2 regions of the Peribacillus sp. AS_2 genome follow, and region 1 is predicted to be linked to the other one. Evidence: predicted binding sites of a transcription regulator. Region 1 holds the regulator's gene; the other holds the start of a gene.

The links. Region 1 encodes NrdR, which represses ribonucleotide reductase genes. Its sites were predicted from a motif close to AACACNATATATNGTGTT; they were not measured.
Region 2: a site for NrdR is predicted at 4,055-4,072, ahead of OTG27_RS14170 (vitamin B12-dependent ribonucleotide reductase). Genes of this name have one in related genera too.

The regions. Positions count from the first base shown of each region.
Region 1 is NZ_JAPTGA010000008.1:125,035-137,076, reverse strand. Features, by position in the region: gene OTG27_RS16005 (TVP38/TMEM64 family protein) at 1-214, opposite strand, end outside; gene OTG27_RS16000 (DUF1294 domain-containing protein) at 275-550, opposite strand; gene rplT (50S ribosomal protein L20) at 619-978, opposite strand; gene rpmI (50S ribosomal protein L35) at 1,014-1,214, opposite strand; gene infC (translation initiation factor IF-3) at 1,249-1,749, opposite strand; ribosomal protein L20 leader region at 1,848-1,985, opposite strand; gene OTG27_RS15980 (GNAT family N-acetyltransferase) at 2,113-2,607, opposite strand; gene OTG27_RS15975 (hypothetical protein) at 2,661-2,831, opposite strand; gene thrS (threonine--tRNA ligase) at 2,938-4,869, opposite strand; gene ytxC (sporulation protein YtxC) at 5,261-6,121, opposite strand; gene dnaI (primosomal protein DnaI) at 6,243-7,181, opposite strand; gene OTG27_RS15955 (replication initiation and membrane attachment family protein) at 7,168-8,580, opposite strand; gene nrdR (transcriptional regulator NrdR) at 8,639-9,106, opposite strand; gene speD (adenosylmethionine decarboxylase) at 9,376-9,756, opposite strand; gene OTG27_RS15940 (glyceraldehyde-3-phosphate dehydrogenase) at 10,112-11,149, opposite strand; gene coaE (dephospho-CoA kinase) at 11,307-11,906, opposite strand; gene ytaF (sporulation membrane protein YtaF) at 11,929-12,042, opposite strand, start outside.
Region 2 is NZ_JAPTGA010000007.1:76,209-88,250, forward strand. Features, by position in the region: gene splB (spore photoproduct lyase) at 1-859, opposite strand, end outside; gene OTG27_RS14165 (hypothetical protein) at 997-1,182, shown strand; gene OTG27_RS14170 (vitamin B12-dependent ribonucleotide reductase) at 1,334-3,904, opposite strand; gene OTG27_RS14175 (lipoate--protein ligase family protein) at 4,292-5,128, opposite strand; gene OTG27_RS14180 (rhodanese-like domain-containing protein) at 5,330-5,713, shown strand; gene gcvPB (aminomethyl-transferring glycine dehydrogenase subunit GcvPB) at 5,852-7,309, opposite strand; gene gcvPA (aminomethyl-transferring glycine dehydrogenase subunit GcvPA) at 7,302-8,648, opposite strand; gene gcvT (glycine cleavage system aminomethyltransferase GcvT) at 8,666-9,772, opposite strand; glycine riboswitch at 9,913-9,996, opposite strand; glycine riboswitch at 10,000-10,087, opposite strand; gene OTG27_RS14200 (DEAD/DEAH box helicase) at 10,465-12,042, shown strand, end outside.

The DNA.
Region 1 (12,042 bases):
TCACGAAATAAAAGGCCATGCTGGAAAGCGTCAAACCGATTACCGAATAGATGGTTCCAAAAGCTGCCCCGAATAATACTCCTCCAGACATGCAAACCACAATGACGGGAATGAATAAAAATTGCCTTAATAAATGAAAAGTGATAAAAATCAACGGTGCAAACACGCTTCCAGATTGAACGTAGCTCATCACAAGTGTCAGTTTATCATTCATGCTCTCCCTCCAGCTACTCTTTGCTGCTTCTACAAGCATATACACTATACGGGCTACTTATTACAATTGAATGAATACCTTAATCAATAAGCCTATCTGCAGAATCATCAATATAGGCAGACCCCACTTAAAAGCGGCATGCTTCGTCTTATGGCGGAATTGCTTCATCCCCAAAAAGGACCCAGTCCCTCCTCCTATGACAGCCCAAAACCAAAGTGTCTTTTCGCTGATCCGGTACTCCCCATTACGCGCTTTCCTTTTGTCGATTCCCATTAAGGCAAAACCGATGATGTTCGTGATGATCATATAAGCAGCAATGAACCATACTCCTTGCATTCCCTTTCCCTCCTTTAAATATGTAAAAAGCCACCCTCTTGAAAAGAGAGTGGCGGTATCAGTCAGACTTATTTGTCTAATTGTTGTTTAGCAGCAGTTGCTAATTGAGCAAAAGCTTGTTCGTCAGCAACAGCAAGATCAGCAAGCATTTTGCGGTTCACTTCGATACCAGCAAGCTTTAGGCCATGCATTAAACGGCTGTAAGAAAGACCGTTGATGCGTGCTGCAGCGTTGATACGAGTGATCCAAAGTTTGCGGAAATCACGTTTCTTTTGACGACGGTCACGGAAAGCATAGTTTCCTGACTTCATTACTTGTTGGTTAGCTACTTTGAAAAGAATATGTTTCGCGCCATAGTAACCTTTAGCTAATTTTATTACCTTTTTACGACGTTTGCGAGTAACAGTACCGCCTTTTACACGTGGCATGTTATTTCCCTCCTATTTAACTCGATAAATCGAACTTATTTAATGTTGTCTAGCATATGACGAATACGTTTGAAGTCACCTTTGCTTACAAGGCTAGCTTTGCGAAGCTTACGCTTTTGCTTAGTAGATTTGTTAGCAAATAAATGGCTTGTGTAAGCGTTAGAACGCTTAAGTTTGCCGGATCCAGTCTTTTTGAAACGTTTAGCAGATCCGCGGTGAGTTTTCATTTTAGGCATAAGGTATTCCTCCTCATTACAAATTACTTTACAATTACTTTTCGTTTTTCGGTGCTAAGATAATGAACATGCTGCGCCCGTCCATTTTTGGGTGTTGCTCGATTGTAGCCACTTCTTTACATGCTTCAGAAAAACGAACGAGTACACGTTGACCAATTTCCTTATGCGTAATGGCACGTCCTTTGAATCGGATAGAAGCTTTTACTTTATCGCCTTTTTCAAGGAATTTAATACCGTTGCGAAGCTTCGTATTGAAATCATGCTCTTCAATCGTCGGGCTCAAACGAACCTCTTTCAGACTGATGACTTTTTGATTTTTACGTGCTTCCTTGTCTTTCTTTTGCTGCTCGAAGCGGTGTTTTCCGTAGTCCATGATCCGGGCTACCGGAGGCTTTGCATTTGCAGCAACTAAAACTAGATCAAGATTTACACGAGCGGCAATTTCCAATGCTTCGAATTTCGTTTTAATTCCAAGTTGTTCTCCGTTTTGGTCAATAAGACGAACTTCACGGGCTCGGATGCCCTCGTTTACCATCGCGTCTTTACTAATAGTTAGCCACCTCCAAAGATATTGGCGAATACGAATATTTGAATAAATTCGGTCACGCTCACAACTCGCTTACAGGATATAATCATAATAAAAAAGTGTGGATGCATGCTGCACCCACACTTGATAGACTCATTCAGAAAGATCCAAATAATCAAATCATGACCTGTTAACTGCATTGTTTGCGTCAACCAGGTGAGAAGCGGGTGCTTCTTCTTTTCATCAAACACGTATTCAATTCACTTTAGAAATATATCATAAACACTGATGACTTGTCAAATGCTAAATTTTATTCGTTTTTCACAACAAAATTAATATTATCAGACATTCAGTTATTTGACAATACGTTTTTTAAAGTAATTTGGACAAAAAATATTCATCATGATACTTTCCATCAAAAAACAGTGATTCCCGCTTTATTCCTTCCTTTTCGAACCCCATCTTATGATACAAGGAAAGCGCAGGGGCGTTGTTTGCAATCACGGACAATTCCAGGCGCCGTATTTCGTTAGTCCGTGCATGCTCCTCCATTTTCTGAAATAGCTTCGTACCGATACCTTTTCCTCTAACCTGTTCATGGATGCCGATGACGATTTTGGCGGAATGCCTCGTTCGGCCCATTTGATTGCCCAATAAGATTAGGTAACCAGTCAACTCATTTCCGCTAGCGGAAACGAGGACAATGGAAGGGGGATTTTTTTCGATTTGCTCCAATTGCTTTTCCATTTGTTTCGCCGTAGCTTTTCTTTCCCCAGGGTTAAACAGCATATACCCGGAATCTTCTACATGCTTGAACAGAGCAGCCAAGTTACCCGCGTCTTTCCTTGAAGCCCTTCTAATCTCCATTTATCCCCATTCCCCCTTTAGTTACAGTCCATACTGGCCGAAGCCATCACATGTTAAGAGTCTTCTTTCGCCTTTTTCTTTTTCTCAATGGTGTCCCAAGAAAATAGGACTATCCAAAAAAGCAGGACCGGGACGATGGCATATTGTCGATAATCATCCAATAACAATAAGATGATGATGACAAGGAATGTCGGTCCGAATAGATAAGTAAATTTCTTTTTCATGCTGCCCCTCCTTTTCATTGCTGTACATATTTTCACATGATGGTTTCATTTTATCATGCCATGATTAAAAAGAGGGACACAACTATATGTGCCCCTCTTTTTGCTATTAACGGCTCACTTCCGCCTTAATCGCTGAAACGAAATCTTCAAATGCGATCGTTTCGGATTTTTGTTCACCGTATTTACGTACATTCACGCTGCCTTCTTTGGCTTCATTGTCTCCAACGACCAGCATATACGGGATTTTTTGCATTTGCGCTTCACGAATTTTGTAACCGATTTTCTCGTCACGTGTATCCAGGTCGACACGAATGCCTTGCGCTTTAAGTTTTTCCTGTACTTCTTTCGCATAATCCAAGTGCACTTCAGGTGAAACCGGGATCACCTGTGCTTGGATAGGTGCAAGCCAAGTAGGGAATGCCCCCTTGTATTCTTCAATCAAGTAAGCGACAAAACGTTCCATTGTGGAAACGACGCCGCGGTGGATAACAACCGGACGGTGCTGCTTGCCGTCCTCACCGACGTAATTAAGGTCAAAACGTTCAGGAAGCAAGAAATCAAGCTGAACAGTGGAAAGCGTTTCATCTTTCCCTAAGGCAGTACGCACCTGAACATCAAGCTTAGGACCGTAGAATGCCGCTTCACCTTCCGCTTCAAAGTAATCAAGACCAAGCTCATCCATGGCGCCTTTTAACATGCTTTGCGCTTTTTCCCACATGTCATCATCATCGAAGTATTTTTCTGTATCCTGAGGATCGCGATAAGACAGACGGAATGAATAATCCTTGATATCGAAGTCTTTATAAACTTCCAGAACAAGGTTCACAACACGCTTGAACTCTTCTTTGATTTGGTCGGGGCGAACGAAAATGTGCGCATCATTCAATGTCATCCCACGTACACGCTGAAGGCCTGAAAGGGCACCTGACATTTCATAGCGGTGCATCAAGCCTAGCTCGGCAATCCGGATTGGCAGTTCGCGATAGCTGTGGATGCTGTTTTTATAGACCATCATGTGATGCGGACAGTTCATCGGACGCAGGACAAGCTGTTCGTTTTCCATCTCCATGACCGGGAACATGCCGTCCTGGTAATGATCCCAGTGTCCGGATGTTTTATAAAGGTCCACGCTTCCCATTACAGGTGTGTAGACATGGTCATAGCCTAAACGTTCTTCCTTATCCACGATATATCTTTCGATTGTACGGCGAATTGTCGCGCCTTTTGGCAACCACATCGGCAGCCCTTGCCCCACTTTCTGTGAGCTCATGAACAAGTTCAATTCTTTGCCGATTTTACGATGGTCACGTTCCTTGGCTTCTTCAAGGAGACGCAGGTGTTCGGCCAAATCTTCTTTTTTATAGAAAGCCGTACCGTAAATGCGTTGAAGCATTTTGTTTTTGCTATCGCCTCTCCAGTATGCTCCAGCGATGCTCAATAGCTTGAATTCTTTGATTTTCCCAGTTGATGGAACATGAATTCCACGACAAAGGTCAAAGAATTCCCCTTGCTCATACAGTGTTACCTGCTGATCGGCAGGAATCGCATCGATCAATTCCAATTTATATTCGTCGCCGATTTCTTTAAAACGGGAAATCGCTTCATCACGACTCACTTCGATGCGGGAGATTGCCAAGTTTTCGTTGACGATTTTTTTCATTTCTTTTTCAATCAATGGAAGGTCTTCGGGAGTCAATGATTCCTCTAGATCCATATCATAATAAAAGCCGCCTTCAATGACTGGCCCTACGCCGAATTTAGCATTTTTGAACAAACGTTTGATCGCTTGTGCCATCAAGTGCGCTGTACTGTGACGCAATACTTCAAGAGCATCCGCTGCGTCCTGTGTGACGATTTCGATTGTACCATCTTGTTCAATCGGACGTTTTAAATCATATAATTCACCATTGAATTTTCCGGCAATGGATTTTTTCCTTAAACCAGGACTGATGGATGCAGCGATGTCTTCAGTTGTTGTGCCTTTAGCAAACTCCTTGACCGCTCCGTCAGGAAAAGATATTTTCAGTAGTTCTGACATTCAGTTTCACTCCTTCTTATTTGTTCGAACAAATTACAGGTTTTTGATTCCATTACAACACAAAAAAAGCCCGCCCCTGTATAAAACAGGGACGAGCTTAGTAATAAATATCATTAACCCGCGGTTCCACCCTCGTTCCAGCTTGCTTTTCACGGCAAAATGGCACTTGTAACTTGGTAACGGCAGCTTCCCGTCAGCTCATATTCGCAGAATGCCTGCTTTCCGAGCCGAAGTTTAAAGGTGGTAAGTGTTCCATGCGAATAGGAAGCTTACAGCCTGTTGGCTTCCCTCTCTGATAATCGGCGACTAGAATACCCTTGTCCTCATCATAACTTTTAGTTTTTTAATAGTATGTAGGAAATTATAATTTGTTATACGTTGAAAATCAAGGTTAATTTTCTTTTTTCCACGAAAGTTCATTCAACTGCATAGAAAATGATGAAAGTGGCAAGATAGTCGCCCGTTCTTCGAAAATCCTTGAAATGGTCTGGATGAGCCCCTCTTCCTTGTCATCGGTATAGATGCACAAGTTTTCAGGAGCAATCGATAAAAGCGGGGCAAGTATCACCGTATCGAGAAAAAGTGAGCTTTTGGCAAGAAGCCTCCTGTCAATCATACTATTGATTTTTGGACGGTCGAGTTTGCTGAATTTCTGATCATAGAAGTGAAAACCGTCCCGGTTGACAAGGTGAAGCTTTCTTAATTTCGTCTCCTGCCCTTGAAGGCAATCACGGAGCGTAGCAATGAAATTTTGATAGTCCTGTTCCAGCTTATATTCATCAATCGCCTTGACGACATACTTTTCCAAAGTGTGCTGAAACGATTTTAAACGGAAGGTCGTAAAAGAATCGAATGAAAAAGATACCTTTCCAGCCAAGATGCTTTGAAGTCCTTCCTCAATCAATCGTTTCTCCGTACTGAATGCTCCATCTTGATTCCTGGCTCTTTCCGCCTCGATGATGGATGATGCAATTTCAATGATGGCTTCAATTTCTTCCCGTTCCCTATAAAAAAATTTACCGACTATAATTTGCTCCAGAACAGGAAGCGTCTTTTCTTCCAATAAAAAAGAATGGAATGCATCACGAAGCAGAATTAGCCATTCATCACCTGAAGATTCCGTTATATCCACGTGCATGCCTTGTTGCGGAATAAATCGAATATATGCTTGAAATTCTGCCCCCAGTGGATGGACAGAAACGAAATTCAGTAATTTCATTGCCTCTGAATCGTTTTGAAACAAAATTTGCACTACGACATCCCCCCTTCCCCCTTGCTTCTTTTTTCATGTATATGGGGATGGGGACGTGTTTAGAAGTAGGATGGGCCTTGTAAGAAGAAAAAAGTGACCTCCATTAAGAGACCACTTTTCTTCATCTTCTCCGATTCACGCCATCAAGCTTGACCGGCTCAGCTAAATATTGAATTCTTTCCAGTACCCGGGCCGCCTTCACTTCTTCTTTCTCACCGCGCTGTGAAAAGGTCAGGTGGTTCTCCAGGCCATTCATATCAAAATTCGAAGTGAAAAATGTCGGCAGGTTTTCCAGCATCCTAAATTGCAAAATCGGACCAAAAACCTCATCGCGTCCCCAGCTCGTCATGGATTCCGCTCCAATATCATCAAGCATGAGGATAGGTGCCGTTTTCACCATTTCAATTTTTTCATTGACCGTATTATCACCTATCGATCCCTTAAGTTCCCTCAAATAGTCAGGTACATAGACTATAAGGGAGGAAATTTGCCTTTTTGCAAGTTCATTGGCGATAGCACCTAATAAGTACGTTTTCCCAACACCGAATTTCCCATATATATACAAGCCTTTTTGCCTTTTACCCGGCTCATATTCCATAATGAACGACATCGCTTTACTTAGGACAGACAAGCGTTTGTTTTCATTATCCGTTTGGGTAAAATCTTCAATGCTGGCCTTTAAAATATCCTTCGGTACATACAGGCTGCGGATCAGCTTTTCTCGTTTCCGCTTTTCATCCTCTGCCAATTTCCTCGGGCAGACTTCATAATGCAGGTTCAGGGCTTTTCCTTGCACCACCAATTTAGGATAATACCCTTGCATCATATTGATGCAGCCATCCAAGCTCGGACATTTATCACACTTATTGCTCTGTGAAGTGAACTCATAAAGCTTCCCCAAGTTTTTATCAATCATTTCCTTCGTGACCGTCGAGCTGTTGGCATTCATGAATAACCGCACTTGTTCGTTTTCAAAAATCTCCTGTTTCAGCTTTTCATAACGCTGTTGAAATTGATTTGTATTGGCCAATTTATTAAGGGACCTATTAATCTTTTCCATCGTTCATTTCACCTCCCGCTTTCCACAGCTTCCATTTCTCCAGAAGTTCGCGTTTTTGGGCATCCAATTCAGGCTGATCCTCATTCTGCTCCTGCTGTGCTTCTTCTTTTTTCCCAAGCCACTCAGGAACCACTTCTTCCCGTATCGCCTTTTTCCGGCTGCCCTTCGCAGCATTCCTGCTTCCTTGAGCCCAGTCCTGATATTTCCTATGTTCATTTTTGGCCAGTTCCATCGCCTCGACGACTGTTGAGACCTTTAGCCGTGCCCAATGGCCTGCCAGCTTTTCCACATAACCTTTCGTGAACTTCATATCCGTTTTGAGCATGACATATTCAATCAAGACATTGACGACACCCGGATTCAGCTTTTGGTTGATCATCACGCCCTCAACCACTTTCAAATCACCGCTTGACGGCTCTGCACCGCCAGACAATTGCATCAGCCGCTCCCTCGGGGAAATCGTCTCCAAATGACGGATTAACTCTTGTTCCTTTGTTTTCGGTTCTTCTTTTTGTGTCCGTTCACGAATTGGCTGCACCCGATTGACAAGGGAAGGCATATCGGCCTGCCGTTCGATCTGGTACCAGTCCCTTGCCGCCTTTCTAAGCAATTCCTCATCAATCTCATCATCCAATGAAACGGCATCCATTACTAGTTTTTGCATTTCCAGCGGATCAATGCCATATAAAAAAGCGAGTTTGGCAATCGTACTTTTTATTTTAGGAGTAAAAGCCTTTTTCGGCACGATCGAGGATTTCATCCCGGCAAATAAAAGGTCAAAATCGAATAAGTCATCAAACCCCGACGGCTCAACGCCTTCCGCCCGATCGATGTATTGCTGTTCAGGCACCGGTTTCCATTCGTTTTTCGCTTCATCCGTTACATATAAAGAGTCCAAATGGTCTGATGAGAATACTTCCGCAAAAGATTTAGTCACACCTTCATATTGATCGGTTAAGATATGGTCATCACAAAAGAACCTCTTTAACCGGTTGAATTGAGCTTTACCGATTTTTTTGTATAAGTAGATATTCAGCATTCCATCCGTGAAAAACTGCTGGGGTGAAAGCGGCGGGTTTAACTCATAAATGAATTCCTTCGTTTCATTTTTCGATTTCTTATATACATTCAACAGGCCGATTCCTTCAAGTAAAAGGCGTGCTTCGTAAATATCACCTAACTTAAGGCCGATGGTATTCATTAATTGATAATGCGAGGAGGTTTCCGACCATAGCCTGTTTTCCTCCAACTCACTCCATAACGTCATATATAGGCTAATGCAGATAGGTCCAATAAGAGGTTGATATAGTCGGGTAAGTATTTTCCGATCATAATCATGAAGCAGCCCCGCAGATGAGACCAAATATGAATCAGCTGGGAGCAATTCTTGCCAATGCATTGACATCTCCATTCAAACCTTTCAAAAGATGTAGTGAAAAAAGAGCCAAAGTGAATCTTCAGCTCTGCTTTCTTTCTTTATTTATTAAATCTTTCAGTTCATCAATAAAGACATTGATATCTTTAAATTGTCGATAGACGGATGCGAACCTTACATAGGCAACCTCATCGACTTCTGCCAGCTTGTCCATTACCATTTCGCCGACACTGTCGCTTTTCACTTCCGATATGCCCTGGTTGCGTAGTTCTTTTTCTACATAACTGGTAATTTGCTCTAGTTCTTTCAAGGGAACCGGACGTTTTTCGCAAGCCCTGATTAAGCCACGCAGGATTTTATCACGACTGAACTCTTCACGTGTCCCGCCCTTTTTCACTACAATAAGCGGTGTTTCCTCCACCTTTTCAAATGTCGTGAATCGAAAACCACATGCCTCACATTCACGGCGTCGTCGAATCGATTTACTTTCATCGACTGGCCTGGAATCGAGCACTCTTGTTCCGTTATATTGACATGATGGGCATTTCATCATTATCAGCTCCGTATTTTATGTAGGACTCCCCTATCTAAATGTTCCCCAAGGAATTACTTCTCTATCTTAATCTTATATTAAAAGGAACGGACAGTACAAGTAAAAAGTGTAACTTCCGGCAGCAGGCACTTTTTGTTCTGCCGTTGAAGCACCGTTGCCAAGGGCATTGTGCTTCAAGGCAATCCTCTCCAATAAAGTGAATCAGACTGCCGATTCATTGCATTAAAAAAGAGATGCACCCATGGCATCTCTGTGTATACATTTTTTTATAGGGCACTTATATTGGCTTTTTTCATTTGTACAGGACCTAATCCACGTGGTAATTCTATGTTTTCACGTGTTTGCGCATTCAAAGCTTCTGCAATATAATCTGCCGCAATATTCGGATCCAAGTTACCGCATGTATAGACATCAATGCTCGCATAGCCGTGTTCTGGAAAACTGTGAATCGTTAAGTGTGATTCAGAAATGATGACAACCCCGCTGACTCCTTGTGGAGCAAATTTGTGAAAGGCAACTTCTCGTACCTCTGCACCTGATTTCAAAGCAGCGTCAACAAAAATCTTTTCAATTAAATCGATATTGTTCAGTTTTTCAAAGTCACAACCCCAAAGTTCAGAAATGACATGTCTACCCATTGTTTCCATAGTGTAAGCTGTTTCCATATTAAGCTTCCCCCTTACCATGATTTAAAAATAAGTTCTGATAACTACCACGGGGGAAAGTTAGTCCAAAGAGGTCCTAACCCTTTAAGTAGCCATCATGCAAACCGTTTTGAAGAAGTTCACGATTCATAGTATATATGGTTTGAATTTTTTTTGCAACTCCAAATTGAATTTTTGGAAAGATAAACTTTATATGTAATGGGGATATAGCGAAGGTTCCAATGTGGAGCAAATTCCGTCTTTTGTTTATTCAGTGCCATAAAGCAGCCGGGAATTCATGGATCACTGCATGAAAAATAGCCCGCTAAAAAATTTTAGCAGGCTCGGGTTTTTCATTTTATTTTACTGATAATTCGACTTCGGACATTTTTTTCAACTCGGAGCCAACCAATTTTACAAGGTCCACTACACGGTTGGAGTAACCCCACTCATTATCATACCAAGCAAGGACCTTCACTTTCCTGTCACCGATCATCATCGTAGTCAATCCATCGATGATTGCAGAGTGTGGATTCGTTTTGAAATCACTGGAAACTAAAGGTTCCATCGTGAATTCCATGATTCCTTTGAGTTCATTTTCTGAAGCATCGATGAAGGCTTGGTTCACTTCTTCAATCGTGACATCACGGTTCAAATCCACAACAAGATCGACTAAAGATACGTTTGGTGTCGGTACGCGTATCGCCATTCCATGAAGTTTGCCTTTTAATTGCGGCAACACTAGTGAGATGGCTTTTGCAGCTCCTGTAGTCGTAGGAATCATGCTTTCCGCAGCGGCACGGGCACGTCTTAAGTCTTTGTGCGGGTTATCGATATTATTTTGATCATTTGTATAAGAATGTATCGTTGTCATTAAACCGTTGTTTATGCCGAATTTTTCATCAAGCACTTTTGCAACAGGTCCAAGGCAGTTCGTTGTACAAGATGCATTGGATATGACGAAATGCTTGTCAATTTCCAGCACCTCCTGATTCACTCCCATTACAATGGTAACGTCTTCATTTTTACCCGGGGCTGATAATATTACTCTTTTTGCTCCTGCGTCTAAATGAAGAGCCGCTTTAGAACGATCATTGAATTTGCCAGTGGCTTCAATTACAATATCTATGTTCATCTCTTTCCAAGGCAATAGCTTTGGATCGCGGTTATTTATTAGTTTTACTTGGCGGCCATTCACTACTAGTGAATCATCTTCAGCTATAATGATACCGTCGAATTTACCATGTATCGTATCATATTTTAGTAAGTGTGCTAAAGTTTCAGCTGGATAGCTTGCATTTATTGCAACAATGTCCAAACTCTCGTCTAATATGGCTTTTCGGAAAACCATTCTTCCAATTCTCCCAAATCCGTTAATCGCTATTCTTGAATTCATTGTTCGGACCCTCCAGAAATATTAGTGTTATACTTATTACCTTTCACATGTAATTAGTATAACATAATTCAGAGGAAATGTGCTAATAAAAATGCGGATTGTTTTATTTTTTCAACATAAAAAGAAGAAACCGGGCGGTTTCTTCTTTTTATCATGATTATATGACATACCATTCGCTAAGTATGGCCTTAACTTGCCGCTTCGTTTCATTAATGTCACCATTATTATCGATGACAGCATCCGCTAAGGCCTTTTTATCGGCCAAGGGCATTTGCGAATTGATCCTGGCAAGTGCCTCCGCCTCCGAAAGACCATTCCTATTCATTAATCGCTTCAATTGTACTTGCTCATCCACATAGATCAAAAGCGTCTTATCCACCATGAATGTCAGCTTGCTTTCGAATAGGAGCGGAATATCCATGAACACCGTTTCTTCTCCTGATGATAGTGCCGCTTCCGTTTTCAGCCGCATCCAATTCCTGACGGCAGGATGCACGATGCCATTCAACAGCAATCTCTTTTCTTGATCATTAAATATGATCGACCCAAGCTTTACGCGATCTATATTCCCATCCGTCAATAAGATATCTTCTCCAAATGCTTTCACAACTTGGTGATAGGCTTCTTCACCTGGCTCAACGACAGCACGGGAAGCCAGATCTGCATCGACAATCGTGAATCCGAGTTCCTGTAAATAGAGGCTGACGGTGCTTTTCCCACTGGCAATGCCTCCGGTGATTCCGATGATTTGTCCCATAAGCTCCCCCCTTTTAACCTTATCATAACTTGAATAAACCGATGATGATCAATAATACACCTGGGAGAAAGGTCAAATGCTGAACAACTTTATTATTTGAAAGCAATTTTCCGCTTTGAATTCCGCTCCAAATGAA
Region 2 (12,042 bases), on a different contig from region 1:
GATAGTTTTTTTGAATCACTTTTTTTGCTGGACCAGTGAACCGATGCTGGATTAATTCGAAAGTCAAGTCAGGGATATCCACCCCTTTTAAGGCCTCACTCAACCGTTCGAATAATTCATGGTAGCCCTCCTTCCATGCTTCATGACGGTATATTGGAGCTACGATAAAACCCAGGGGATATCCGGCACCTGCCACTTTACGTGCCGCTTCCATCCGTTCTTCGAAGCTCGAAGTCCCGGGTTCGAAATTTTTTATCACATAACGTGAATTTATACTGAAGCGAAATCTCGTTTTTCCATTATGTTCAGCATCCAACAGATGATCGACATGATGGAATTTAGTGACGAACCTAAGAACCCCATATTCACTTTTCCCAAAATACTCTATGGCCCTTTTTAACGAATGTGTCAAATGATCAATTCCGACGATATCCGATGTACAGGCTGCCTCAAAACGGGTAATTTCAGGCTTTCTCTCATTTATATATTTTTCGGCTGCCTCGAAAATCTCGTCAAGATTCACATATGTCCGAATATATGGCTTTGATCCGAGTGTCGTCTGTAAATAACAATAGTGACAATGCCCCATGCACCCTGTAGCAAGAGGGATGGCATATTCAGCAGATGGCTTTGAAGAATCGAATTTCAATGTTTTTCTGATTCCTATCACGAGTGTCGATTTGGCGACACGATATTTTTGCAGATCATTTTCTCCAGGAAGATCCCTTATTTGGTTATGCGATGTGGTCTCACGGATTTCAATGTTCAAATCTTCGAATTTCTTCTTCAATTCCCGGCCAAGCGGGTATTCCAATGCCCTTGGCTCGATATATACTAACTGTGGCATAAATGGTTTCATTTCGATCTCCATTCTTTTTTCGATTTGTTCATACTTTCAATCGAACTACACAATCTAATTGATAAGGATAGTTTTTCTTTATTCTTTTATCCTCATGATTGTTTTTACTTGGAAATTCAAAATGAAGGAGATGCGATATGGCTAATAAACGAGACTTCTTGACAAATGGAATGGGAAAACAAACGATCACCGTTCAAACAGATAATAAATTTCCAAATCCAAGGAATATACCGGGAGACTCCGTCGATGAATTTTCGGTATTGAAAGATGGCAACCAATATCTAGCCGAAAAGGAAATAGGGCAGCAAAATGAAAATGGTTGATTGAACGTGAAAAGAAGACCGAATTTACGATTATTCGGTCTTCACCTATTGGTATTTAATTGAACAGACTATCACTGCCCGGATTAATGACTCTAAAAAAAAGCCGTTAAGATAGCTTTGCAGCATACTTAACGACTTCCTTTGCATCAGCTTATAGCCCGCATTTCAATTGCGCTCCGCAATTCGTGCACGTATTGCATCCGCCCATTTCCTGAACTTCACCCTTACGGCATACGGGGCAAGTGTTACCCACTTCCGAACCAATTGTAACATTCGTCGAACGCAGCTCATTTATCGTATCGACCAATACAACTTTTTTCTTTTCTTCCACATTTGTCAATTCATCCATTTCAAGCTGCTCGTCCATTTGGTTTTCTTCCGCTTTGAGCGTAAGGACCTGACTGTCACGGCTGCCATCCACATATACCGTTCCGCCTTTTGCTCCGCCTTTGTATAGACGTTCATATACCTTTTCAACTTGTTCGACAGTATATCCTTTTGGGGCATTGACCGTCTTGCTGATCGAGCTGTCAATCCAGCGTTGAATGATGCATTGAACATCAGCATGTGCTTCTGGAGCTAATTCCATAGCGGAAATGAACCATTTTGGAAGCTCTTCTGTATCGGCTTCTGGATGGCGATCCAAGTATTCCTGTACAATGTCAGCCTTAACTTCAATGAATTTACCAAGACGGCCGCTGCGGAAATACGTGAAGGAGAAATACGGTTCAAGACCTGTTGATACCCCAACCATCGTTCCTGTACTTCCCGTAGGAGCCACTGTCAATAAATGAGAGTTACGGATACCATGTGCAGCAACACTTTCCCTGATATCTTCCGGCATTTTTTCCATAAATCCGGTTTGTGTGAAACGTGTTCTAAGCTCATTGGTTTCTTTGTCCGTTGACCCGATCAGGAACGGGAAACTGCCTTTTTCTTTAGCAAGTTCCACCGAAGCCCTGTAAGCTGTGGTCGCAATCGTTTCAAACACCTTGTCAACCAGGATATTTCCTTCTTCAGAGCCATATTCCGTTTCACAGTAGATCAACAGGTCATGCAGACCCATTACACCTAGTCCAACCCGTCGCTCGCCCAGTGCCTGTTTTTTGTTTTCATCCAAGAAATAAGGAGTTGCGTCAATGACATTGTCCTGCATGCGCACACCGACTTCAACTGTCTGCTTAAGTTTCTCGAAATTAACAGTTTTGCTTTCTTTATCAGCCATTTCAGCCAGATTGACAGCAGCAAGGTTACATACTGAATATGGAGCCAATGGCTGTTCTCCACAAGGGTTCGTGGCTACAACCTGTTGACCGTATGCTTTGGCATTCGTCATTTCATTTGCATTATCGATAAAGAAAATACCTGGTTCAGCAGAATATGTTGCACAAATGTTTATTAAGTTCCAAAGCTCTTTAGCCCGGATTTTACGGTAAACACGGACTTTATGACCCATTTTCTCCCATTCGCGAACATCACCGACATTATGCCATTCTTTATTGTAAATGGCCATTTCTTCGGCATTATAGCTTTCAACATCAGGAAAACGCAATTCATATTCCGCATCTTGTTCGGCCGCTTCCATAAATTCCTTGGTCAGGCAAATGGAGATATTGGCTCCAGTCAAGAAATCCGAATTATGGACACTGTATGTTCCGCCTGTACGGATCTTTTCCTCTGCATCCCTAATGATTTTCTCGCTGAACCCGCCTTGGCCAGGAATCTCCTTATAATTGATGATCCCTTGATACATAGCCGTTTCCTGTTCCGTGTGCGGCGTGAATTTCAATTTATCCGTGGCATATTTCTTGATGGCTTCATCTTTAGTGTTTTCCACTAGGTAACGCAAAATCCTTGGATTTTGCATTTTGGAAATGATGAACTCTGCAATATCGGGATGCCAATCAGCAAGCATGATCATTTGCGCGCCTCGTCTGCTGCCGCCCTGTTCAACAAGATGCGTCAGTTTTGCAATATCGTCAAGCCATGACACTGAACCCGAGGATTTTCCATTTACCCCTTTTGCCAGAGTGTTTCTTGGACGCAGTGTCGATCCGTTCGTACCCACTCCGCCGCCGCGGCTCATGATTTCCATCACTTGTTTCCTATGTTCTGAAATGCCTTCACGTGAATCCGGTACGAATGGCATTACATAGCAGTTGAAATAAGTAACATCCGTATTGGAACCTGCACCGTATAATACTCGGCCTGCCGGGACGAAATTAAGGTTCTTTAATTCTTCATAGAATTTATTGAACCATTCCGTTCTTTTTTCTTCCGTGGTTTCCACTGATGCCAATCCCGTTGCATTACGTTTCGCAATTTGTTCATAGTATATTTCAAGAGGCTTTTCGATTATATCCAATGGACGGTTTACAATTCCCGTCTCGACTTCTTCCGGATTATCCAATACGCCACGGAATTCTTCATCCACCAATACCTTGGCTTTTTTGGTTTCCCAATCAATTTCAACGATGTAACCGAGACCCCTTGCCGGGAATTTCGGATCTTCCTTAATCGTCAACACGACGAAATCGCCTGCCGAGAGTGTGATTTTTTCAGTATCCTTAAAAGAATAGCGGTCAAGCATGACTAGACGGGACACTCCCTTATGCGCCATTTTCATATCAGCAGTTACAGGGTGAACCTGGGGAAATAAAGAAATATCCTTATTCAACCTATCTAGATCAACCTTTAAAGCTTCTTTTATTACAACCGACATAATTCCCTCTCCTTTATATGTTTCATGATCCGTTCTTGCTGCCGCAAAAATCCTTATGTAGCCTTACATGTCCGTTTCGCTTAACAAGTACCCTAAATTTATCATAGCGAAACTCAAAAATCAATATATAGTGTCGCATTAAATATTTCAACTACTATATATTGTGTTTGTTTTGAATAACTTTTTATTTTGTCAAACGTTAAATCAATTAATATAGTTAGCAAAAGGGAGGAAAATGTCGATTTATAATAATTTTTCATCAGATTTCAATTAATTTGGACCTTGCTTTTTCCCCATCCCTTTTAGGGCTTATCCCTGCAAGGGATGTGTTATTCGGTCAAACAAATCTGAAAAAACTTTTTATTATCCACTCTAATTATGCTTCCTCTATCTCATGAAATTCCATTCATCGCTTTCATATTTGCTTTCTGTAATGGCCTTCACTTCCAGCAATTGCTTTTCGGTGAGGACATATGGCTCTAAATCGACCGAAAGTCCTTCGGCAAAACCTTTTTCGAAAGCTTCTTTCGCTTCAGGGATGGTTATCTTTCTCCCGGCAATGTCATTCATGGCCACAGCTTTGTTTTTTAAGTTTTTTTGCATTCTCTCTTTAACCCTGTCATTTGAGAATTTAAATACGCTAAAGAGCTTATCATCATCAAGCTCAAGCAAAATGGACCCGTGCTGAAGGATGACGCCTTTTTGCCTGGTTTGAGCGCTGCCAGCGACCTTCCTGCCCTCAACGACCAGTTCATACCAGCTAGGTGCATCAAAGCAGACGGAAGACCTGGGCGATTTTAAAGCCGCTTTTTCCTGTTCGCTTCGAGGCACGGCAAAATAAGCATCCAATCCAAGATTCCTGAACCCCATCAATATTCCTTCAGAAATGACACGATAAGCTTCAGTAACGGTGGTTGGCATTCCCGGATAGGATTCTGGAACGATTACACTATAAGTCAATTCATGTTCGTGCAGTACCGCTCGTCCTCCTGTCGGCCTGCGAACAAAACCAAGGCCCTGCCTTTTGACCTCTTCCAGATCAATCTCCGCTTCTGCCTTTTGAAAATAACCGATCGACAATGTCGCTGGATCCCAGCCGTAAAATCGTATGATCGGCGGAATTTCCCCTTTGCTTTGCCAGTTTAACAGGGCTTCGTCCAGCGCCATATTAAAAGCCGGTGAACAATACCCCGAATCTATAAAACCCCATTTTTCTTTAGTCATCCTTACCCCTCGTTTCGATAGACGTTTTTCAATCCCCCACAAAAAACTCACATGTAGTAGTTTAACAGACTTTAACACTCTAAAAAAGAAAGTGCTATCAAGTCATGAAGAATTTGATGAAAATTCTTTTTGATTATTGGGTAAAGCAATTATATAATAAAGATTGTCTGTATTCGTTAAGGTAGAAGGGAGTTTTTATGTTTGGAAATATTATATACACTGCTCATCATCCTCGGAGTGGTTATTGCGTATTCACTTTTTAATTGGTACCGCCAGCGTAAAATCGTTAAAACACTAACACAGGACGAATTTATCGCCAACTACAGAAAAGTGCAGCTAATTGATGTGCGGGAACCGAATGATTTCGAAAATGGTCATATCTTAGGCGCAAGAAACATCCCTATGACTCAAATGAAAACCCGCTTGGTCGAAATTAGGCCGGACAAGCCTGTATATTTGTACGCTCAAAGCGAAATCATCAGCGGCAGAGCTGCAGCCATGCTATACAAAAAGGGCTACAGGGAACTTTTTCACTTAAAGGGCGGTTTCAAAATGTGGACCGGGAAAATCAAAGCAAAGAAATAAGACCCCATCTCGGCATGGGCTCTTTTTAATTCCATAGCTCAAGTAAAAGAAAGTCAACTGTTGGACTTTAATGGAATCTTACATAAACATGAAAAATCCCCGCCGGCAGGCAGGGATTTTTTCGTGTAAGCTACTAATCTAAGCTTGATAACGCAATACGGGTTTTCTTGCAGCAAGAGTTTCATCAAGCCGCTTTATAACGGTTGTATGCGGAGCTTCCTGAACGATTTCCGGAGTTTCTTCCGCTTCCTTGGCAATCTGGATCATCGCATCGATGAACGCATCCAGCGTTTCTTTTGACTCGGTTTCAGTCGGTTCTATCATCATTCCTTCTTCCACGTTCAACGGGAAGTAAATGGTTGGAGGATGATACCCGAAATCCAGCAATCTTTTAGCTATATCGAGAGTCCTTACCCCCAATTTCTTTTGCCGGCGTCCGCTTAATACGAATTCATGCTTACAATGACGATTATATGGTAAGTCAAAATAAGGTTCCAACTTGCGCATCATATAATTGGCATTGATGACCGCGTTCTCTGTGACGGCTTTAAGGCCATCAGGACCCATTGAACGGATGTACGTATATGCCCTCACGTTTATTCCGAAATTACCATAATAAGGTTTTACCCTGCCAATGGATTGCGGACGATCATAATCAAGGGCGAATTGCTCACCTTGCTTGACTATAAGAGGTTTAGGCAAGTAAGGAATCAAGTCGGACTTCACACCTACAGGACCAGAACCCGGGCCGCCGCCGCCATGCGGGCCTGTGAATGTTTTATGGAGATTTAAATGAACCACATCAAAGCCCATGTCACCCGGTCGTGCTTTTGATAGGACTGCATTCAGATTCGCTCCATCATAATAAAGCTTCCCACCTGCATCATGGACAAGTTGTGCCATTTCCAAAATATTTTCTTCAAACAATCCCAATGTATTGGGGTTCGTCAGCATCAAGGCCGCCGTATCAGGTCCGACAACACGTTTTAAATCTTCAAGGTCGACTAACCCATTTTCATCGGACTTCACTGTAATCGTTTCTAGTCCGGCAACAGTGGCAGAGGCAGGATTCGTACCATGGGCCGAATCAGGTACAATCACTTTCGTCCGTTCTGTATCGCCATTCGCTTCGTGAAAAGCGCGAATCATCATCAATCCTGTCCATTCACCGTGGGCACCTGCTGCAGGCTGTAATGTCACTTGGTCCATCCCGGTGATTTCCGTTAAGTGTTCCTGCAAATCAAATAATAGTCCCAATGCTCCTTGTACAGTAGCGGGATCTTGATATGGATGGATATGGGCAAAACCGTTGAAACGTGCCACATTTTCATTTATTTTCGGATTATATTTCATCGTGCATGAACCCAGCGGATAAAAACCCGAATCCACCCCATGATTCCGTTTGGAAAGTGCAGTATAGTGACGCATGATATCCAGTTCGGACACCTCAGGAAGCTTTGCCTCTTCTTCACGGATGTAGTCGGCAGGAAGAATTTCTTCGAGCGGAATAGTTGCAACATCCATTTCTGGCAGACTGTACCCGATCCGGCCGGAAGTACTGATTTCAAAAATGAGTGATTGATCTTGATTATTCATGTTGATCCCCCAATTCCTGCGCAAGTGCATCAATTTCTTCTTTTGTTCTTAGTTCAGTTACCGCAACCAGCATATGGTCTTTCAATTCAGGATAAACCGTCCCTAAATCGAAGCCGCCGATCATCCCTTTTTCAAAAAGGTTTTCATTGACCTCTGAAAACGGGGCAGGCAGTTTAATGACAAATTCATTAAACGAAGGACCGTCGAAAATCACTTCCAGCCCTTTTGCCATAATTGCTTTTTTCGCATAATGTGCTTTTTGTATATTTTGCACGGCCATCTCTTTGACACCCTTTTTCCCAAGCGCGGTCATTGCAACAGAAGCTGCCAAGGCATTCAAAGCTTGATTGGAACAAATGTTGGATGTGGCTTTGTCACGGCGAATGTGCTGTTCACGAGCTTGAAGCGTCAGGACAAACCCTCTTTTTCCATTCTCATCGACCGTTTGACCGACGAGTCTGCCCGGAACTTTCCGTACAAGTTTATTAGTAACCGCAAAATATCCACAATGAGGGCCACCGAATGCCGCTGGAATGCCGAATGGCTGAGCATCCCCCGTTACGATATCTGCACCGAGTGCACCAGGGGATGTCAAAGCTCCCAATGCAAGCGGATTACTGGAAACGATAAACATGGACTTGACGCCATGAATGATTTCTTCCATTTCTTTCAATGGCTCGATCCGGCCAAAAAAGTTCGGGTATTGCACGATCACTCCTGCAATGTCATCATTCGCCAATTCCCTTAAAGCAGCTAAGTCCGTCACACCGTCTTTATGAGGAATTTCGATCACTTCCACGCGTTGCCCTTTTGCATATGTCTTCACAACTTCTCTTGATTCAGGATGAACGGTTCCTGAAATGAGAATCTTCTTCCGCCTTGTCTGTCCTGAAGCAAGCATCGCTGCTTCAGCCAGCGCCGTCCCGCCGTCATACATGGAGGAGTTAGCCACATCCATGCCCGTCAATTCACATATCATCGTTTGATATTCAAAGATTGCTTGAAGTTCGCCCTGTGAAATTTCAGGTTGATACGGTGTATACGCCGTATAAAACTCAGAACGGGAAAGAACATGATCGACGATGACCGGCGCGTAATGGTCATAGACACCCGCACCAAGGAAGGAAGCATAATTTTTAAGGTCCGCATTCTTTGCAGCAAGCCTTGATAATTCTTTCATTAATGCAGGTTCAGATTTAGCAGGCTTGATATCGTATTCTCCTTGAAAACGAACGCTTTCAGGGATATCATTGAAAAGTTCTTCAGCAGTGGATACCCCTATCGCTTCCAGCATTTCTTGTTTATCTTGCTCTGTCATGGGTAAATAACGATGTTTCATCTAATGACCATTCCCCTCTATTTACGTGGTTTTTTATAAAAAGGTGTTTGTATTATAACGGCTTTCAAACGTTTGGAACGGATTTCCACTTCGACTTCCGCATCCAGCACCGAAAATTCCTTATCGATAAGTACCAATCCAACGTTTTTCTTCAATGTTGGCGATTGGGTACCAGTCGTGACCTCGCCAATGACTTCATCACCGCTGTAGACCTTATACCCATGACGTGGAATGCCACGGTCAATCATTTCAATTCCCACAAGCTTGCGGGGAGCCCCTTTCTCCTTTTGCTCAGCAAGAACGGCTTTCCCGAAAAAATCAACTTCCTTATCCACTTTTACTGCAAAACCAATCCCGGCTTCTATCGGGGTGATGTCAGCTGAAAGCTCCTGCCCATACAGCGGCAGTTTCGCTTCAAAACGCAGGGTATCACGAGCACCTAAACCAATCGGCTGAACCCCCTCTTCCTTACCGGCATCCATAATCGCCTTCCAAAGGGCAGGGCCATTTTTACTGTCGCTATATATTTCAAAACCATCTTCACCAGTGTATCCAGTACGGGATACCAGCGTGGAGATACCGTTAATCATGACATTATCCTTGAACCTGAAAAATCCAATTTCACTTAAGTCAGTACTTCCCGATAGTTTTTGTAATATCTTTTCTGCAGCTGGTCCTTGAAGTGCCAGCTGTGTATAGTCACTTGATACATTCGTAATTTGGGCATCTTCCGTTAAATTAGCTTGCAGCCAATTGAAATCTTTTTCTGTATTCGCTGCGTTGACCACGAGCAGATAGTCGTCCTCAGCCCTTTTATACACGATAAGATCATCAACCGTGCCTCCGTTTTCATAACACATGGCGGTATATTGGGCCCCGCCCTGTTGCAGCTTTGATATATCATTGGTCAGCATCTTCTGTAAAAAGGAAAGGCTCCCAGGCCCCTTAACATCGACTTCCCCCATATGGGAAACATCAAATAACCCCGCTTTTGTCCGAACGGCTTCATGTTCATCCTTTATACCCGAAAATTGGACAGGAAGTTCCCAGCCGCCAAAATCAATCGTTTTACCTCCGTATTCACGATAAACCTCAAATAGTGGTGTTCTTTTTAAATTGGTCAAAAAATGACCCCCTTCAGATTTTTTTAAAAATTAATTGGCTTCATTATCAAAAGCTTCTTGTCATTACTCATCAGATACAAGCTGATTCATGATGTGAAAAAAGCACAAAAAAGGACAGAGAAAGCCCGTTTGAGCTTTTTCTCTGTCCTGAAACCTGAAAGTTTACCTATGTAATAGGTTTTCCCCTTTGGTGGCCGTCCCATAACGGGCGACGCTCTCCAGAGTTGCGTCCAATAAGAGTTCTTTTGCCTGAGAGATTCACTGCTAAGTTTGCTCCTTCGGCGCTACATCCGTAGTCTCTCCCCTTATCTTCACCCGCATATAAATGGTCTACCATTGATAGGAAGCCAATAAGCCCCAAGCATCGGTAAAACCTTTGAGCATAAATGGAATGCATTCTCTGCCAATTCTCCTAAAACTTCAGAAACCGTTTGACTGATCTCCTTCAGTAATCTTGGATAAATTAGGAGCCTATAGCCCATACTAAGAAAACGCGAACTGCAAAATCGATGTACAAACATTCTTTGCAGCGTTTGGAAATTGGAATTTTCTAAATATACTTATATCCTACCCTAAGAAACTTATCTCTGCAATATTTTTTGAAAAAGAAATATTTTTCTTACTTCACATATGAAATGTTCGGGTTTTGACCTTATATTAAGGAAATTATGATTTAAGAGGGAGTTATTTCTATGAAAATCAATATATCCTTCAATTCTGAATGGAATGACGAGTTTCTGCAAAAGATGGAAAATGACGGTCCATGGGGAAATTGGGAGCTTTATAAGTTGGCGGTTCAAATGGAGGAAAACCTTATCATCCCTGATTTTGAAGGTTTACAGGCGCCCAAGCACCTTCCTCAGCTAACCCCGCTTCCCCATCAATTGGAAGCGGCGAAGCAAGTAGTGGAAAAGATGAATGGAAAAGCCATTTTGGCTGATGAGGTAGGGCTGGGAAAAACAATTGAAGCAGGCTTGATCCTAAAAGAGTATATGATTAGGGGCCTTGTAAAAAAAGTATTGATCCTTGTTCCGGCTTCCCTTGTCACACAATGGGCATTTGAATTGAATACCAAGTTTCATATTCCGGCAGTCGTTCAGAGAAAAAGTTATGTCTGGGACTCCTGTGATGTGGTCATTTCATCCATTGATACAGCGAAACGCGCTCCACATCGAGATATCATCTTTACTCAGGAATATGACTTCATCATTATTGATGAAGCTCATAAACTTAAAAATAATAAGACGAAGAACTATGAATTCGTCCAAAATCTGAAAAAGAAATTTTGTTTACTCCTGACAGCCACTCCGATTCAAAATAAAGTCGAGGAGATATTCCACCTCGTTTCGTTATTGAAACCGGGCCACTTGGGAAATGCTTCGCTCTTTTCGGAAAAGTATAAAGGGAAGGGCCGGAACATCATTGAAGATGAACACCTAAAGGAACTGGTCAACACTGTCATGATTCGAAACCGGCGGGCCGATACTGGCATTGAATGGACAAAACGGCATGTAGAAACCATCACCATTGAATTTTCTCCAACGGAACAAGCATTGTATGATGCTGTTTCCAAATTCAAGCCAATTTCGGATGGATCAAAAGGAAGCGCCTTTTCGGCTCTCACTCTCCAAAGGGAAGCATGCAGCAGCAGAGAGGCTGTCTTTTATACATTAAAGAATATGAGAGATAAATACGATCAGCCTTCCCCTGATTTTTTGGCAAAGCTTGATGATTTATTTACTAAAGTGAATGAAACGGTCCAGAACTCAAAGGCTGAAAAAGCTTTGGAACTGATCAAGAAAATTGATGACAAAGTGATTATCTTTACGGAATATAGGGCGACTCAACTATATCTCCAATGGTACCTACAGCAGAATGGAATTTCTTCTGTTCCTTTCCGAGGCGGTTTTAAGCGCGGAAAGAAAGACTGGATGCGTGAATTATTCCAAAAGAATATTCAGGTATTAATCGCAACAGAAGCTGGCGGGGAAGGGATAAACCTTCAGTTTTGCCATCACTTGATTAATTTTGACCTGCCCTGGAACCCAATGAGGCTTGAACAGAGAATTGGAAGGATTCACCGCCTTGGTCAGGAAGAAGATGTGATGATTTATAACTTTGCCACGAAAAATACAGTTGAAGAACATATACTGAAGTTACTATACGAAAAAATAAATTTATTTGAAAAAGTAATCGGTGAATTGGATGATATTTTAACCAAACTGGATATTAACAACATTGAAGAATATTTAATTGATGTGGTCGGCGAG